DNA from 3 places in the Comamonas sp. NyZ500 genome. Region 3 is predicted to be linked to each of the others. Evidence: predicted binding sites of a transcription regulator. Region 3 holds the regulator's gene; each other region holds the start of a gene.
The links. Region 3 encodes HrcA, which represses chaperone genes, less so after heat shock. Its sites were predicted from a motif close to TTAGCACTCNNNNNNNNNGAGTGCTAA; they were not measured.
Positions count from the first base shown of each region.

Region 1 (5,867 bases), on a different contig from region 3:
GGAAATCCTGGGCATTGGCATTGGCACTGGCGAGCGGCAGGCAGGCGGCCAATGCGGCAGCCAGTATGAGAGGGCGTCGTTGCATGTTGTCTCCTGATCGAGTCGTTATCAACTCTGTGCAAGCGGCGATGGTAAATATCCAGGACTATTCCGTGAATTGCAATATATGATTAAACTGTTGCATGCAGCGCATTAAATTCGATATTGCCGAACTACAGGCGTTTGTTGCCACGGCAGAGAATTCAAGCTTTCGTGTAGCTGCGGAACGTCTTTGTTTGTCTGCCCCGGCGTTGAGTCGCAGGGTGGAGCGCCTGGAGGAAGCACTTGGAGCCAAGCTGCTTGAGCGGACCACCAGGCATGTCCAGTTGACCGCGATTGGTCAGGAATTTCTGACTGAGGCGCGCGCAGCGCTGGAGAGCCTCGAGACAGCAGCGCAGCGCATCAGCGATCAGTCGCTGACTCGCCGAGGATTGGTGACCGTGGCTTGCATTCCTTCAGTGGCAAACCATCTTTTGCCATATGCATTGCGCACCTTTGCCGATGAGTACCCGGATGTGCACGTTCATGTCATTGACGAGAATGCGAGCCATGTCCTGGATGCCGTGGTTAGGGGGCAAGCCGATTTCGGGCTCAGTTTCACGGGAAGCCAGGAACCAGGAATTCAGTTCGAGACTTTGGCACGCGAGCGATATGTGTTGGCAATGCTGCGAAGTCATGCTTGGGCATGCCGCTCAGAGGTAGCATGGTCAGAGCTTGCCGGAGTGCGCCTCGTATCCGTATCGCACCAGAGCAGCAATCGACTGCTTTTGGACCAAGTCATGGCAGGCCTGCCTGAGCAGCCAATGGCTTGGTACGAATGCAATCACGTAACTGGGGCTCTGGCTCTTGTCGAAGCAGGTTTGGGAATGGCAGCCATCCCGCAGCTTGCTCTGCCTGAGTGCAATCCTAAGGTCTGCGGTGTGCCACTCATTGAGCCTCAGTTGTGGCGGACTTTAGGCCTGATACAGAAGCGAGAGCGTGTGCTTAGTCCTGTCGCTGAATATCTGAAGAACCGCTTGCTCACCCTCCATGTGAACCACTGAGCACGCACTGGACTGTTGCAAGCGACCCATTGCGTTCAGCGGTACAAACCTATGTTCCGATCAAGTGTTCTCGATTTTTCAGCGAATTGAGCGTGACACATCAACTCAGGTGCGCGACATCCATCACGTAAGAGATCAGGGTTTTTGAGAGTGTCAAAAACTCGGAGCTCTAAGGGCTTGTACTGCGATCTTCTTCATCAAAATTCTCTTTCGCCTCTCTAAAGCGATCTGCGTTTCAAATCTAGCGCCGAGAAGCTCGGTAGGTGCCCCGACAACCGCCTCACAGCCCAATTGAAAAGGCGGTTTGGAGAACTCCGCGCAGCCCAATCCACTTGCGGAATTTTGAGTGGAACTGCGAAGGTGAAAGCTATGGTCGACCTCATTGAAAAGAGGTGACTGATTGGGTTTCGAACAGCGACGGCCGCAACCCGTTGAATCCACAGTCACTAGCGGTTGGCCCGCATTCCTCCAGGGCTGTCTTCTGAAGCGGGAAGCCAACGCGTTAGGCGGACGGGTCTTCGAGCATTGTCCTATTCAGTTCAAACCCTTCATCGAGCCAACCAGTAATACCGCCAGCCATTATTTTCACGGGCCGCCCCAGTCTTGCCAGACGCAAGGCACCGCGTGCCGCGCCGTTGCAATGGGGCCCTGCGCAGTAGGTGACGAATAGGGTCTCTTCTGGCCAAGCCGCCAACTTGCTTTCGACGATCTTCCCATGAGGCAAATTGATTGCCCCTGGCACATGGCCCTGGGAGAACAGTGCCGGCGAGCGTACGTCGAGGAGCACGAAATCGGGGCCCTTTAGAAGCCCGTCATGCACATCCCAACAATCGGTCTCGAAACTGAATTCAGCAGCGAAATGAGCGATGGCAATGGGCGGCTTCGCAGCGGGACTTGCGGTTACATGGGTGCTGGAGAAGGTCATAACAAAGAAGACTGTGTTTGTGGCAGTGATGCTTATCGTGCCGAGAGTCCAGTCGAGTCACAATTGGCGCATATGACATCTACCGAAAAGATTACGCCAATCACCGAGGCCACCAGCGGCCCGCTGGTTGTGGCCCCAGTCTACGATGGCCTATGCACCTTCGAGTTCTCCATCGTGGCAGAGGTTTTCGGTCTGGCGCGTCCGGAGATGGGCCCTGGCTGGTACCGCTTTGCCAGTGCGGCAGTCGAGCCTGGCTTACTGCGGGCTCATGGCGGCCTGCATGTCATGGCTGATGGTCAAGCCGATTTGCTAGAGCGTGCGGATCTGATCGTGATGCCCGGATGGAAAGGCCCACATGTACCGGTACCACAGAAGCTTGTGCGACGCTTGCGCCTAGCCTGGGAGCGCGGCGCCCGGTTGGCCTCAATATGCTCTGGAGCCTTCGTGCTGGCCGCAACGGGCCTGTTGGACGGGCGAAGGGCAGCAACGCACTGGCGCTATGCCGAGACGCTGAGCCAGCGGCACCCCGCAATCGAAGTCGATGCCAGCGTGCTCTATGTCGAAGAAGACCGTATTCTGACTTCGGCGGGAAGCGCCGCGGGTATAGATTTGATGCTGCATATCGTGCGAGGAGACTTCGGCGTGAAAGCCGCCAACAGCGTCGCCCGGCGCTTGGTGATGCCTCCCCATCGCAGCGGTGGGCAAGCTCAGTTCATCGAACGCCCCGTGCAGCCGGACCGGCTCAATCGGCTCTCGGACATGCTGGAACAGATGCGTGCGGATCTTCAAGGCGACTGGACAGTTGATCGGATGGCGCAGAGCGTGCTGATGAGTCCCAGGTCTTTCCTGCGCCATTTCATCAGGGCGACAGGTGTACCCCCAGGCCAATGGCTGATCGCTGAGCGGGTGACAGAAGCCCAACGCCTTCTCGAGGGCAGTGCAATGCCGGTCGAGGACATTGCTGCACGGGTTGGATTCGGCAGTGTCCAGGTCCTTAGGCATCACTTTCGCGCCAAACTAGGCCTAGCCCCCAGGGACTATCGAGCTATGTTCAGCGCTGTACGGATCAGCTAACTGCCTTCGGCATAACTTGAGTGAATTTCTGCTTTGGGTCGCAACATCATGTCTGTGTCAAATGACAGCAGACTTCCAGCAACCAATCGGCCTGCAACTAACATCCACTGTCCGCTACTCAACTGAAACCCGTCGTTGAGAATTCGCCAGCATCGATCTTCGGATAGCTGCTATGGAGCGGTGACCGATAGGTCACGATGCAGCCATGAGCAGCAGCAATCGCTGCACAGGAGACATTGCAGGTGGAGGCTCGAACGACAGCAACGGGTCGAGTGCTGGCCGACGCGAACGGGTACCTCAGGTTGGTGGCTCTGCCCATCAAGTCTGCCGTTCGGTGACAGACCGCTCACAGCCTAAAGCCGCCAACTGCAAAAAAGGGCTGGCCGACTGCCTCTAGCCGAAATGTGAGCCTGTCAGGGAGCGAGCGCGGTAGCCAATGTCGCTCATCTTCTCAGTCAATCAATGATCGAGGCTGTCGGCTCACTGATAGCGAGCATTTGCTACAGAAGAGCAATGTTGCCGGTACACGCATTGAACCGTAGCCGACATCTAGTCTGCGGCTACTACAGCTCAACGTGACTGAGATCTAGCTAGTTATGCGCGACAAGCGTCGTTGCAAACGCATGGGCAACTAACTTGTTCAACACCGGTTCTACGACTTGGTAGCCCTCAAAAAACCACCTAATCCTTAACGGCAAAAACTGCAGAATTCGAAAGGCGCAGCATGAGACGCGCATCGTGCGAGGCTGCATGGGTATCAGCTCCTGCCTGCTGGCAGCCTGGCACAGCCGAGTCTGCACAAAGGCCAACTAGGGGAGCACGGAATAACAGATTAACATGTTAATAAATTCCGGATTTTTTGAAGAATTCGCCTAAAAAATAATCAACCCCAGATGAGAGAAACTTGTGAAATTAATAATTTCACCAATCAAATCATATGGTTATGCAGTCGCTCTGGCTTCAAAGCAGTACAAAACTCAGTGAGAAAAGTACAAAACTCAAGAAGAATCGACAAATCGACACGAGCCGCCTGAACCGTCAAAAACCAACAAAAGCTGTGGGAACTTTGTCTTTAGCACTCTCTCTAACGGAGTGCTAATATGAAGATCATGGAAGAAAGGAAACCTGCAATGAAAACTGCCTCCGGCTCCATTGCTACTGCCTTGGCGCCCGCGAACCCCTGGGCGCTGGTACCTCCGCTGGGCAACCTGGATGCCTATATCTCGGCGGTCAATCGTATGCCAATGCTCACCCTTGAGGAAGAGCAGGACTACGCTCGCAAGCTCAAAGAACACAATGATCTGGACGCCGCCGGGCGTCTGGTGATGTCCCACCTGCGTCTGGTCGTCTCCATCTCGCGCCAGTACCTGGGCTATGGTCTGCCTCACGGCGACCTGATTCAGGAAGGCAATGTGGGCCTGATGAAGGCTGTCAAACGATTCGACCCCGATCAGGGCGTGCGTCTGGTCAGCTACGCCATGCACTGGATCAAGGCGGAAATCCACGAGTACATTCTGAAGAACTGGCGCATGGTCAAGGTCGCCACGACCAAGGCCCAACGCAAGCTGTTCTTCAATCTGCGCTCGATGAAGCATGACCTGAAGTCCGATGCTGCCATGGCGGACGAAGAGCTGGCCCTGCGCGAGACGCTGACCTCGAACGAAATTGACGCGGTTGCTGCCAAGCTCAACGTCAAGCGCGAGGAAGTCATCGAGATGGAAACCCGTCTGGCCGGCGGCGATGTGCTGCTGGATCCTTCTCCCAGCGACGACGGAGAGCAGGCCTTCGGCCCCATCGCCTACCTGGCTGATGCCAGCCACGAGCCTACCGCCATGCTTGAATCGCGTCAGCGCGATCATCTGGCGACCGATGGTCTGGTCATGGCCCTGGAGGGACTGGATGACCGCAGCCGCCGCATCGTTGAAGAGCGCTGGCTCAAGGTCAATGACGACGGCTCTGGCGGCATGACGCTGCATGAGCTGGCTGCCGAATACGGTGTGAGCGCCGAGCGCATTCGCCAAATTGAGGTAGCCGCCATGAAAAAGATGAAAAAAGCGCTGGCCGAGTTTGCGTAAACGCCAACTTGCGCTCCAAGCCTTTAAAAGGCTGAAATGCTGAACCTCAAACCCGGATAATTTCCGGGTTTTTTATTTTTCGGCATTGATGCATGTTCTCATGCACACCGATCGCCTATCAAGAATTCAAAAGAGACCTGCCATGCCTATTCGCACTTCGCACATCTTGAAGAACCTGTCCCGCCGCAGCCTGGTTGCGGCAGGAGTCGCCATGGTGGCGACAGCAATGGCTCCGGCCGTCCTGGCAGCCGACAACTGGCCCGACAAGCCCCTTCATCTGATCGTGGGCTTCCCCGCAGGCTCCTCGCCCGACCTGACAGCCCGCGCATTGGCCGAGCCATTGGAGAAGAAGCTGGGTCAGACCATCATCGTGGAAAACCGCGTGGGAGCCGGCGGCAATATCGCCGGCGAATATGTCGCCAAGGCTGATGGCTACACCTTCAGCGTGATGATCAACGGCAATATGACCATTGCCAAGATGCTCAACCCTGCCGTGCGCTATGACCCCATCAAGGACCTGCAGCCCGTGAGCCTGATCGGCGTGGCTCCGCTGGTACTGGTAGCCCCTGCGTCGGCCCCACAAGGCAAGGCCTTTATGGAAGCGGCCGCCAAGGCTGGCGACAAATGGAGCTATGGCTCGCCCGGTGTCGGTACCGTGGGCCATCTGGGCATGGAACTGCTCAAGAGCCGCTCGGCCATCAAGGCCGTGCA
Region 1 is NZ_JAEIJE010000009.1:173,973-179,839, reverse strand. It holds gene JAO85_RS15395 (tripartite tricarboxylate transporter substrate binding protein) at 1-85, opposite strand, end outside; gene JAO85_RS15390 (LysR family transcriptional regulator) at 183-1,082, shown strand; gene JAO85_RS15385 (rhodanese-like domain-containing protein) at 1,585-2,007, opposite strand; gene ftrA (transcriptional regulator FtrA) at 2,080-3,081, shown strand; gene rpoH (RNA polymerase sigma factor RpoH) at 4,212-5,156, shown strand; gene JAO85_RS15370 (tripartite tricarboxylate transporter substrate binding protein) at 5,299-5,867, shown strand, end outside.
Region 1: the regulator HrcA is predicted to act here: its motif matches at 4,154-4,180, upstream of rpoH (RNA polymerase sigma factor RpoH).

Region 2 (5,867 bases), 180 kb from region 3:
TGCCAAGCAATCGGGATCGGCGACTGGCGCCTTCAATGGCAAGGCAGACTTTATCGTTGCCGTGGCTGACTATGCCTTCTCCAAGCGCACGGACGCCTATTTCGCGGTGGATCACACCAAGACCAAGGGCGGTGCGGGTGTGATGCTCGATTCCAATGGTGCGAAAAAGCGTACCGGTATCACCATCGGTCTGCGTCATCGTTTCTAAGGCGAATCTCTGGATACAAAAGCCAGCCCGATATCGGCTGGCTTTTTTATGCTCGGAGCAGCTCGTGAAGCTCGGCGCAAAAGAAAAAGGCCGCAAATGCGGCCTTTTTGTTGTGGGCAAACCAGGTGGAGCAAACCACCCGGTCAGCAGCAGAGCAATTACATGCCCATGCCGCCCATGCCGCCCATGCCGCCCATGTCGGGCATGGCAGGAGCTGCGTCAGCCTTGGGGGCTTCGGCGATCATGCACTCGGTGGTCAGCAGCAGGGAAGCCACGGAAGCAGCGTTCTGCAGAGCAGTGCGAGTCACCTTGGTGGGATCCAGGATACCCATTTCCAGCATGTCGCCGTAGGTGTCGTTGGCAGCGTTGAAGCCGTAGTTGCCGGAGCCGTTCAGCACGGCGTTCACGACCACCGAGGGTTCGCCACCGGCGTTGGCCACGATTTCGCGCAGAGGTGCTTCAATGGCCTTCAGAACCAGCTTGATGCCGGCGTCTTGTTCGGCATTGCCGGTAGCCAGGGCGCCAACGGCTTGCTTGGCGCGCAGCAGGGCCACGCCACCGCCGGCCACGATGCCTTCTTCCACAGCAGCGCGGGTAGCGTGCAGGGCGTCTTCAACGCGGGCCTTCTTTTCCTTCATTTCGACTTCGGTGGCAGCGCCAACCTTGATCACGGCAACACCGCCGGCCAGCTTGGCCACGCGCTCTTGCAGCTTTTCACGGTCGTAGTCGGAAGTGGCTTCTTCGATCTGGATGCGGATTTGCTTGACGCGGGCTTCGATTTCGTCAGCAGCGCCGGCACCGTCGATGATGGTGGTGTTTTCCTTGCCGATTTCGACGCGAGCAGCCTGGCCCAGATCTTCCAGGGTCACCTTGTCCAGCGACAGGCCCACTTCTTCAGCGATGACCTTGCCGCCAGTCAGGATGGCGATGTCTTCCAGCATGGCCTTGCGACGGTCGCCGAAGCCGGGAGCCTTCACAGCCACAACCTTCAGGATGCCGCGGATGGTGTTCACCACCAGAGTCGCCAGGGCTTCGCCTTCGACGTCTTCGGCAATGATCAGCAGGGGACGGCCGGCCTTGGCCACAGCTTCCAGCGTGGGGAGCAGGTCGCGGATATTGCTGATCTTCTTGTCGAACAGCAGCACGAAGGGGTTGTCCAGAATCGCGGCTTGCTTTTCGGGGTTGTTGATGAAGTAGGGCGACAGGTAGCCGCGGTCGAATTGCATGCCTTCGACGACATCCAGTTCGTTGGCCAGGCTCTTGCCTTCTTCAACGGTGATCACGCCTTCCTTGCCGACCTTGTCCATGGCTTGAGCGATGATTTCGCCCACGTCGGAGTCGGAGTTGGCGGAGATCGTGCCCACTTGAGCGATTTCCTTGGAAGTGGTGGTGGCCTTGGATTGCTTCTTCAGCTCTTCCACCAGGGCGGCGACAGCCTTGTCGATGCCGCGCTTCAGGTCCATGGGGTTCAGGCCGGCGGCCACGTACTTGGAGCCTTCGCGCACGATGGCTTGGGCCAGTACGGTAGCGGTGGTCGTGCCGTCACCAGCGATGTCGTTGGTCTTGGAGGCCACTTCCTTCACGAGCTGGGCGCCCATGTTCTGCAGCTTGTCCTTGAGTTCGATTTCCTTGGCCACGGACACGCCGTCCTTGGTCACGGTGGGGGCGCCGAAGGAGCGCTCCAGAACCACGTTGCGACCCTTGGGGCCCAGGGTAACCTTGACTGCGTTAGCCAGGATGTTCACGCCTTCAACCATGCGTGCACGTGCTTCACCGCCGAAAACTACGTCTTTTGCTGCCATTTTTTGGCTCCTAAAGAATGAGGTTCAATTGGGCTGCCAGCGCTTGTCAATCAGTCGCCGACAGCCATGAAGAGGAGAATGTGTTCGGGAAGGATTACTTCTCGACGACTGCGAACAGGTCGTCTTCCTTCATCACCAGCAGCTCGTCGCCGTGGATCTTCACGGTTTGGCCAGAGTACTTGCCGAACAGAACGCGGTCGCCGACCTTCACGTTCAGAGCGATCAGCTCGCCCTTGTCATTGCGCTTGCCGGGACCCACAGCCAGCACTTCGCCCTGGTCAGGCTTCTCGGTGGCAGCATCAGGGAGCACGATGCCCGAGGCTGTCTTGGTTTCGTTTTCGAGGCGCTTGACGATCACGCGATCGTGCAGGGGACGCAGGTTCATACCAACTCCTAAATACATCAACAAAGTTGAAACAAGACTTGCCAGCCATCCTGGCCGACATTCGGAATATCTAGGGTCAAGCTGTTAGCACTCAACCCCATCGAGTGCTAATAATAAGGCAAATTCCTGAGCTTTCAAGACCTCTCCCCCGTCGGTCGCAGGACAAATCAGCGAGGAAACAGGGTTTGTTCTTAGTCATGTGTAACGTGTTTTTACAAATAGGCCTGGCTTTTGCTCTGCCAAAACATGCCTCCAGAAACCATGACTGCCCCGGCGCAGCGCGCCCAAGACCTGTTGCAGACAGATGTCTTCATTCCCCATATGCGCCAGGTCGGGCGCTGCGAGAGTTCGCTCAGGGAGCTGAATCTGATGTGGCGGCTCATAGAGTCCTCCGCCAAGATGAACTGCCCACAGGAAGCGCAGGCCTTGCTGCCCATGATGGCCGCCACGCGCGGCGGCTTCGAGCGTCTGGAGCAGGACCTGGTGCAGTCCATGGTGATGCAGGCTGTGACGGGGGTGACGGCGGGGCTGGCCAGTCAGGCACAGCATCTGATCGATACCCTGGTGCGTAATCTCTACGAGCGCACGGCCGACGTGGGGTTTCTGGCGACCGACGCCATGCTGTGCCAGTTCATGGCCGCAGCGGATGGCGATGAGGCGGCCATCACCCAGCGTCTGCGTGCCTACCGCAGCAAGTACACGGTCTACGCGGACATTCTGCTGCTGGATGCCGAAGGCCAGGTGCGAGCGAGTGCGCGCGAGAGGAGTCAGGCCACAGATCAGCCATGCCGGGATGCATTGATTGCCCGCGCTCTGCAAAGCCAGGGCTTTGTGCAGAGTTTCGGCGCCACCGACCTGCTGTCGGGGCACGGCAGCGCGCTGATCTATGCGCATCGCATGCTGCACGCCGGCAACCGCCAGCCTATTGGCGTGCTGTGCCTGTGTTTTGACTTTGATGGCGAGATGCAAGGCATCTGGAGCGGCCGAGACCGGACAGACGGTAGCGGTGCGCCCGAAGCTCAGACCAGCATCGCCCTGTTGCTCGATGATCAGGGACTGGTGCTGGCCAGCAGCGATCCGCACTGGATTGGTGTGGGGGCGAAGCTGCAGGCTCACCGTGATGGTGCGGATCCACTGTATGTACACTGCGGGCGCACCTATCTGGTGCAATCGGCGGCATCGGGAGGCTATCAAGGCTATATGGGCCCCCAGGGCTGGCGGGCGCAGATCATGACGCCGCTGGAGCTGGCCTTCGGTCTTCAGTCGCAAGCGGGTCTGGGTGGGCTGGACGCGGCCGTGGCCCAGGGCCTGCTGGCGCATGCACGTCGCTTCTGTCCACCTCTGCACGCCATACGCAGCGCAGCGGACACCATACGCCGTGTGGTCTGGAACGGCCGCGTCATGACGGCAGGCAAGCAGATGGACAACACGCGGCTGCAGGCCGTGCTGGAGCAGATTGGCGAGACCGGGGCAAGGACCAACGAGGTCTTCTCCCAGTCCATTGATGCGCTCTACGGCACGGTGCTCAATACCGCACTGAGAGACAACAGCCTGTTGACCAGTCTGCTGGTGGATCTGCTCGATCGCAATCTCTACGAGCGTGCCAACGACTGCCGCTGGTGGGCCTTGACGCCGCAGCTGTCCGAATTGCTCGAGGACCAGGCCCTGGGCGAGACGGCTCCAGATCAGGTGAGCGAGGCCTGTGCGCTGCTCACCGCCATTCACGACCTGTATACGGTCTACCAGCAAATCATGGTCTATGACGTTCGCGGCAGGGTCGTGGCCGTCAGCCAGCGAGGCCGCCCGGATGCCGAGGTCCGTGGGCTGCTGGGCACTTATATAGAGATGGACAGCCTGCACCAGGTTCTGGCGCTGGGCGGGACCCAGGCCTATCACGTCTCGCCATGGCGCCCCTGTGTGCAGCACGAGGATGACGGCGCGACCTATGTCTATCACGCGGCCATACGCAATGCCGATGGCGTGGTGCTGGGCGGGATTGGCCTGGTGTTCCATGCACAGCGTGAGTTCAAGGCCATGCTGGAAGGCGTGACCCGCGCTCAGGCGGCAGGTGCAGGCAGCAGACAGGTGGCCTACCTGAACCGCTCGGGCCTGGTCATGTCCTCCTCGGATGTGCAGCTGCAGCCGGGCATGCAGCTGGATCTGCCGCCACAGATGCTGGCCCTGGCACCTGGACAGAGCATGGCCCGTGCCATGGTATATCAGGGCCAGTATTGTGTGGTGGCGATCACGGCGGGCAGCGGTTACCGGGAGTTCAAGCGCAGCGATGGCTATCGCGAAGAGGTACTGGCCTTGTCCGTGCAGGCGTTTGGTGCCGTGCAGGACGATGCGCTGGCAGCCGTCTCTCGACGCAACACCAGGGTGCAAAGCCTGGTGGCGGCCAGCCAGGGCAGTGCAGCCGGCATGGAGATGGCGACTTTTTTTGTGGGGCGCAGCGTGCTGGCCGTTGATGCGGCCTGCGTGCTCGAGGCCCAGAGCGCCTCGGCCATCGCTCCCGTTTCGGCCGGTCGCTTGCCGCACTGCGTGGGAACGCTGGCGCGGCGCAGCCAGGGAGTCGTGGCCGGCTATGTATGGGTCTTCGATCTGGGAGCCCTGCTCTTTGGCAAACCTGTCATCAGGACGGCGCAAAGCCAGGTGATCGTGCTGGAGCTCCAGGGGCTCAAGCTGGGCGTGCTGGTCAGTGATCTCGAAGGCGTGGTGCGCTTCGAGAGCGGGCAGTTGCGACTGGCTCCTGCAATGGCGGGTGCGGCGGATCAACTGGTTGACCGCTTGATCCGTGCCAATGACGGAGATCTGCTCATCCAATGCCTGAACGTGACGGCCCTGGTGCGCATGCTCAAGGCACCGCTGCCGGCGGAGCAGGGTGCCGGCGGCTGAACGGCCGGGCCGCTTATTGAACCGGGAACGGGTTTTTTTCGTCGCGAGGGGCGCTGAAGTCCACGGTAGGCGTGGTCTTGATCTCGTACTGGCCGCGATCCTTGCCTTCGATCCACTTCGGGGGCTTGCCGCGGCCGGTCCAGGTCGCACCACTTTCGGGGTCGTAGTACCTGGCTTCGACCTTTTTCTTTTCTTCAGGCTTCCAGGGGAAAACCTGCTGAGAGGTAAAGCCGAAGGTGGCGATCAGTTGCTTGACGGTGGCCAGGGCTTCCTTGGCTTCGGTGCTGCGCGCTTCTTCGATGCGCTTGTCCAGCGCATTTTTCTGAGCGATGAGTTCTTGATAGCTTGGCATTCTGGATTCCAGAGATAGTGTGAAAGGTCAGCACTGATTGCCGCCTTGGTTATTGCTTTGCAAAACCATTCATTCTGGCCCAAGCGCGAACGCGCCGCATTGTTGATGTTGCGTACACTCAATCTGCAAAGGGGCGCACATCACTTCGAAGGGCTGCACACATCACTCTGGATGATCCGGTCTGGGGCTCAAGCCTGTTTGTCACCCGTGGCCATGGCCTGCAGG
Region 2 is NZ_JAEIJE010000004.1:204,736-210,602, reverse strand. It holds gene JAO85_RS08875 (porin) at 1-208, shown strand, start outside; gene groL (chaperonin GroEL) at 367-2,010, opposite strand; gene groES (co-chaperone GroES) at 2,105-2,395, opposite strand; gene JAO85_RS08860 (chemotaxis protein CheW) at 2,657-5,290, shown strand; gene JAO85_RS08855 (H-NS family nucleoid-associated regulatory protein) at 5,304-5,642, opposite strand; gene JAO85_RS08850 (GNAT family N-acetyltransferase) at 5,831-5,867, opposite strand, start outside.
Region 2: the regulator HrcA is predicted to act here: its motif matches at 2,480-2,506, upstream of groES (co-chaperone GroES).

Region 3 (5,867 bases):
ATTGGCGCAATCAATAAGCACCTTGCATGCTTCCGCCTTTGTCCACCCATAACACATGCGCTGACCATTCGAAAGCGCATAGTAGTGTTTTTTATGCGCAGGCCCGGCAGAGTCAGCAGGAATTGAAGCTGTAACCAAGTTCGCCCCAATCAAGTCTCCATCGATGAGCACAAGCAAATTGTCTTTTGACCTAGCCATACCCCCTCCTAGGGAAGATGGTACCAAGAGGCAAAGCTGCAAGAAAACATGACCTCAAGCAAGACAGGAGGACGCGCTCCTGTTGACACTTCGTTGACAGCCCAAAAGAAAAACGGGCTACGATTTCTCGTAACCCGTTGAAATTATTGGTAGGGCGTGGCGGACTTGAACCGACGACCAAAGGATTATGAGTCCTCTGCTCTAACCAACTGAGCTAACGCCCCAACACTGACAACAGCCGTGGCTGCCACCAGAAAAACTTCGCCATTGTAGGGCCTAACGCTTGTGACTCAGAGCATTGCTCACCAGTTTGGATGTGATATCGACAATCTGGATCATCTTGTCGTAGTGCATGCGCGTGGGGCCGATCACCCCCAAGGTGCCAACCACCTTGCCGTCGAGCTCATAGGGAGCACTCACTACAGACAAATCTTCAAACGGCACGGTCTGGCTCTCGCCGCCGATGTAAATGCGTACGCCATCAGCCTGATTGGAGAAATCCAGCAACCTAAGGATTTGCGTTTTCTGCTCGAACAGGTCGAAAGCGCGGCGCAGATTGCCCATATCGCTGGAAAAATCGCTCACGGACAGCAGATTGCGCTCGCCGGCGATCACCACATCCTCGCGATCATGGTTACTCATGACCTCAGTGCCTACATTCACCGCTGCCTGCATGAGGCTGGCAACCTGGCCCCGCAATTGCTCCACCTCGGTCTGCAGCCGCGTGCGCACCTCCTCCATTGTCAAACCGGCGTAATGGTGATTGAGGAAATTCGAGGCTTCTATCAGTTGCGAGGACTCGTAATCCACATCCGTGAAGATCACGCGGTTTTGCACATCGCCTTCGGGCGAGACGATGATGACCAGAAAGCGCCGCTCCGACAGGCGCACGAACTCGATATGCTTGAAGACGGAGCTGCGACGCGGCACCATGACCACACCCACGAACTGGGAGAGGTTGGACAGCAGATTGGCCGCATTGGCAATTACCTTCTGCGGCTGTTCAGGCATCAGGCCGGGCGTTACAAGATCGCAGCGGTCCACAGTCAGCATGGTGTCGACAAACAGGCGGTATCCCCTGGCTGTCGGCACGCGGCCTGCCGATGTGTGAGGGCTGATGATCAGACCCATCTCTTCCAGGTCGGCCATCACATTGCGTATGGTGGCAGGCGACAATTCAAGCCCGGATGCACGTGAAAGAGTGCGCGAGCCGACTGGTTGACCGTCAGCGATGTAACGCTCGATCAGCGCTTTGAGCAATAACTTGGCACGTTCGTCGAGCATGATTTCATTTTAATGATGTAATTTCCCAGATGACATCCACGTTCCACCATATTGCCCTGATCGGCAAGTACCACACACCCGCAGCAGGCGTTCCGTCCGATGCAGCCAGCGAAGCGCTGCAACGGATTGCCGGTTACGTGCGCAGCCTGGGTTGTGAGGTGATTCTGGATACCCAGTCCGCCATCTATGCGGGCCTGCCCGATTACCCGAGCATGGACGTTGACGGTCTGGGCAGGCATTGCGACCTCGGCCTGGTGGTGGGCGGCGACGGCACCATGCTGGGCGTGTGCCGCCATCTGGCGCGCTATGGCACGCCGCTGGTCGGCATCAACCAGGGCCGCCTGGGGTTTGTCACCGATATCGCCCTGGATGAATTCGAAGCCTCCATCACGCCCATACTGCAGGGCGAGTACGAGGAAGACGAACGCACCCTGATGAATGCTCGCGTCATGCGCGACGGCCAGTGCGTGTTTGAAGCCCAGGCCATGAATGATGTGGTGGTCAACCGTGGCTCGACCTCGGGCATGGTGGAGCTGCGCATCGAGGTCGGCGGCAGCTTTGTCTCCAACCAGCGCGCGGACGGCTTGATCGTGGCCACCCCCACGGGCTCCACCGCCTACGCGCTCTCGGCCGGCGGCCCCATGCTGCACCCTTCGATTCCGGCCTGGGTGATGGTGCCCATCGCGCCGCACAACCTCTCCAACCGCCCCATCGTGCTCTCCGACGCTCAGGAAGTGACTATCGAGGTGGTGGGCGGCCGAGGCGACGCCAGCGCGAACTTCGACATGCAGTCACTGAAATCGCTGCAGCATGGCGACCGCATTCTGGTGACGCGCGCCGATCACAGCGTGCACTTTCTGCACCCCAAGGGCTGGAATTACTTCGACACCCTGCGCAAAAAACTGGGCTGGAACGAGGGAGGCGTCTGACCATGGCCTTGAAGCGCATCGTCCTGCGGGACTTTGTGATTGTCCAGTCACTCGATCTGGACTGGCAGACCGGCTTCACGGTGCTTACCGGCGAAACCGGGGCCGGCAAATCCATCATGCTCGACGCTCTGCAACTGGTGCTGGGCGCACGAGCCGATGCACAGGTAGTGCGCGAAGGCTGCCCTCAGGCCGATATTTGCGCAGAGTTCGATTGCCCGCCCCATCTTCATGAATGGCTGGAAGAGTCGGGTTTTGCGCAGGAGCAGGATTTGCTGCTGCGCCGCGTCATCGACAGTCTGGGCCGCAGCCGCGCCTGGATCAACGGCTCTCCCGCCACGGCCACGCAACTGCGCCATCTGGGCGATCAGCTGATCGACATTCACGGCCAGCATGCCTGGCAAAGCCTGACCCGCCCGGATGCAGCACGCGCCATGCTGGATACCTACGGAGGCATTGAAACGGCCCAGCTCAAATCGCTTTGGCTGGACTGGCGCCAGAACCATCAGGCACTGGAGCAGGCGCTATCGGCCCAGGACAATCTGCAACGCGAACGGGAGCGCCTGCAATGGCAGATTTCCGAGCTGGACAAGCTGTCGCCGCGCGCCGAAGAGTGGGATGAGCTCAATGCCCAGCACACACGCCTGTCACACGCGCAGACCTTGATGGACTCGGCCCAGTCCTGCCTGCAACTGCTGGAGGATGACGATTCGGGAGCAGCCACCCCATTGGGCAGGGCCCACCACCTGCTGCAGGACCAGGAGCATCTTGAGCCTGAGTTTCAGAGCATTGCCGACGTACTGGGCTCCTGTGTGGCCCAGTTGCACGATGCCCGTCACTCGCTGCAGGCCTATCTGCGCCGCGCCGATCTGGATCCCGAGCTGCTGGCCGATCTCGATGAACGCCTGTCGCTGTGGATGCAGCTGGCGCGCCGCTACAAGCGCACACCCGAGGACTTGCCCGCCCTGCTCGAAGGCTGGAAACAGGAGCTGCACCAGCTGGATGCTGCCGTCGATGTGGAGGGGCTGCGCGCCAAAGAGCAGGCTGCCCAGCTCAGATATCAGGCCGAGGCGCGCAAGATTTCGCAGCAGCGCAGCCTGGCTGCGCCGCGCCTGTCACGCGCCATCACCCAGTCCATGCAGAGTCTGGGCATGAAGGGCGGCCGTTTCGAAGTACAGCTGGAGCATGCCGATGCCGCCAGCCCTGCGGGCACGGACAGCATCACCTTTCTCGTGGCCGGCCATACCGGCGCCACGCCCAAACCCGTTGCCAAGGTGGCATCGGGCGGCGAGTTGTCGCGCATCTCGCTGGCCATTGCCGTGACCACCAGCGAGCTGGGCCAGGCCGGGACCCTGATCTTTGACGAGGTGGACTCCGGCGTGGGCGGAGCCGTGGCCGAAACCGTGGGCCGCCTCATGCACTCGCTCGGCGATTCACGCCAGGTGCTGGCCGTCACTCACCTGCCCCAGGTCGCTGCCTACGCAGACCAGCACTACCGGGTGACCAAGCGCCCCAAGTCCAACACCACCATCAGCAGCGTGGATCCGCTGACTGGCGAGGAGCGCGAGATGGAAATGGCCCGCATGCTGGGCGGCGAGCACCTGTCCGAAGCAACCATGGCCCATGCCAGAGAAATGCTGGCCATGGCAAGATTGCCTGCAAAGCAGGCCGCAAACAGCGCCCAGCGTCCATCGGGCACCCAGGCCCGAAGTGCCAAGGCCAGCACTACAGCACGCAAAAGCGGCAAAGTCAGAGGAGTTTGAAATCATGTCCATGGAGATTGTTCTGATCAGCGGCATGTCCGGATCGGGCAAATCCGTTGCGCTGCATGCGCTGGAGGATGCTGGCTACTACTGCGTCGACAACCTGCCCCCGGAACTGCTGCAGTCCTTTGTGGAGCTCAAGCTCAACCATCAGGACGAGAAAGTGGCCATTGCCATGGATGCACGCAGCGCCAAGGGCCTACCTCAGCTGCCTGATCAGCTGCATCGCCTCAAAAAGCAGGGGCTGATGCCACGCATGATTTTTCTCGATGCCGACAGCAGCACCCTGATCAGGCGCTTTTCGGAAACCCGCAGGCGCCACCCTCTGTCCCCCGGCTCCCTGACGAACGAGCGCCAGGCACTGGAGCTCGATATCGAAAAGGAACGCGAGCTGCTGGGCCTGCTGCGCGACCGCTCCATCGTCATCGACACCGGCGACCTCAAGTCGGCGCAGCTGCAAAGCTATATCAAGCAGATCATCGAAGCACCCACAGGGCAGATGACGCTGATGTTCCAGTCCTTTGGGTTCAAGCACAGCATGCCCACAGACTCTGACTATGTGTTTGATGTGCGCATGCTGCCCAATCCCTTCTACGACAAGGAACTGCGTGCCTTGACGGGCCTGGACAAGCCGGTTGCCGACTATCTGGGCGCCTTGCCCGAGGTGCAGCAGATGCAGCTGGATATACAGCAGTTCCTCGAACGCTGGCTGCCGCTGCTGGCCAGAGACCACCGCAGCTATGTCACCGTGGGCATAGGTTGCACGGGCGGGCAGCACCGCTCGGTCTTTCTCGTCGAAGCTCTCGCCAGGCACTTCGAGAAGCAGTGGCCCACCGTACGCCGCCACCGCTCACTGGATTTTCGCGACAAATTCATCCAGGTCTCTCAGCAGTTTCTGGCCCCGGACGCCATCCACCCGATCAGCTGACCCGCATGCTCAGCCCTCAGACGTCAGCCATGCAGGTGCTGCTGCTCGAAGACGACCCGGCCATTGCAAGAACGATTTGCTACGCTCTGGAACGCGAGGGCATTGCCGTCACCCACAGTCTGCTGATCGCCGATGCGCGTCAGCAATGGAGCAGGACAGGGTTTGATGTGCTGCTCATGGACGTAGGCCTGCCCGATGGCAACGGCCTGGACTGGTGTCGCGAGCTGCGCTCTGCCGGCTCCATTGTTCCGGTGCTGGTGCTCAGCGCCAGAGGCGAGGAGATGGACAAGGTTCTGGGCCTGGAGCTGGGCGCAGACGACTATCTGACCAAGCCCTTCAGCCCGCGCGAACTGCTGGCGCGCACCCGCGCCCTGCTGCGCCGCTCCAGGCAATTTCAGCCTGCAGCACTCGCCCAGCCTGCAAGAGCACTTCAAATAGATGAGCAAGGGCAGCGTGCCCTGATCCACAGCAAGGCGCTGGATCTGACAAGGCGCGAATATCAGCTGCTGCAGAGTCTGGTCAACGCGGCAGGCCGCATCCTGAGCCGTGACGCCTTGCTGGAGCAAATCTGGGGGCTGGACAGCGAGAGCACGGACCGCACGGTGGATACCCATATCAAGACCCTGCGCGCCAAACTGCGCGAGCGTTTGCCCGATCAGGAGCTCATCGTCACCCACCGCGGTCTGGGCTATAGCCTGAACCAGCCCGGATAGCCGGTATGCGTCTGGGCCTGCGTCTCTTCTTCGCCTTCTTCCTGATCAACGGCCT
Region 3 is NZ_JAEIJE010000004.1:23,754-29,620, forward strand. It holds tRNA gene JAO85_RS07985 (tRNA-Ile) at 346-422, opposite strand; gene hrcA (heat-inducible transcriptional repressor HrcA) at 475-1,482, opposite strand; gene JAO85_RS07995 (NAD kinase) at 1,512-2,411, shown strand; gene recN (DNA repair protein RecN) at 2,414-4,171, shown strand; gene rapZ (RNase adapter RapZ) at 4,176-5,099, shown strand; gene JAO85_RS08010 (winged helix-turn-helix domain-containing protein) at 5,129-5,812, shown strand; gene creC (two-component system sensor histidine kinase CreC) at 5,818-5,867, shown strand, end outside.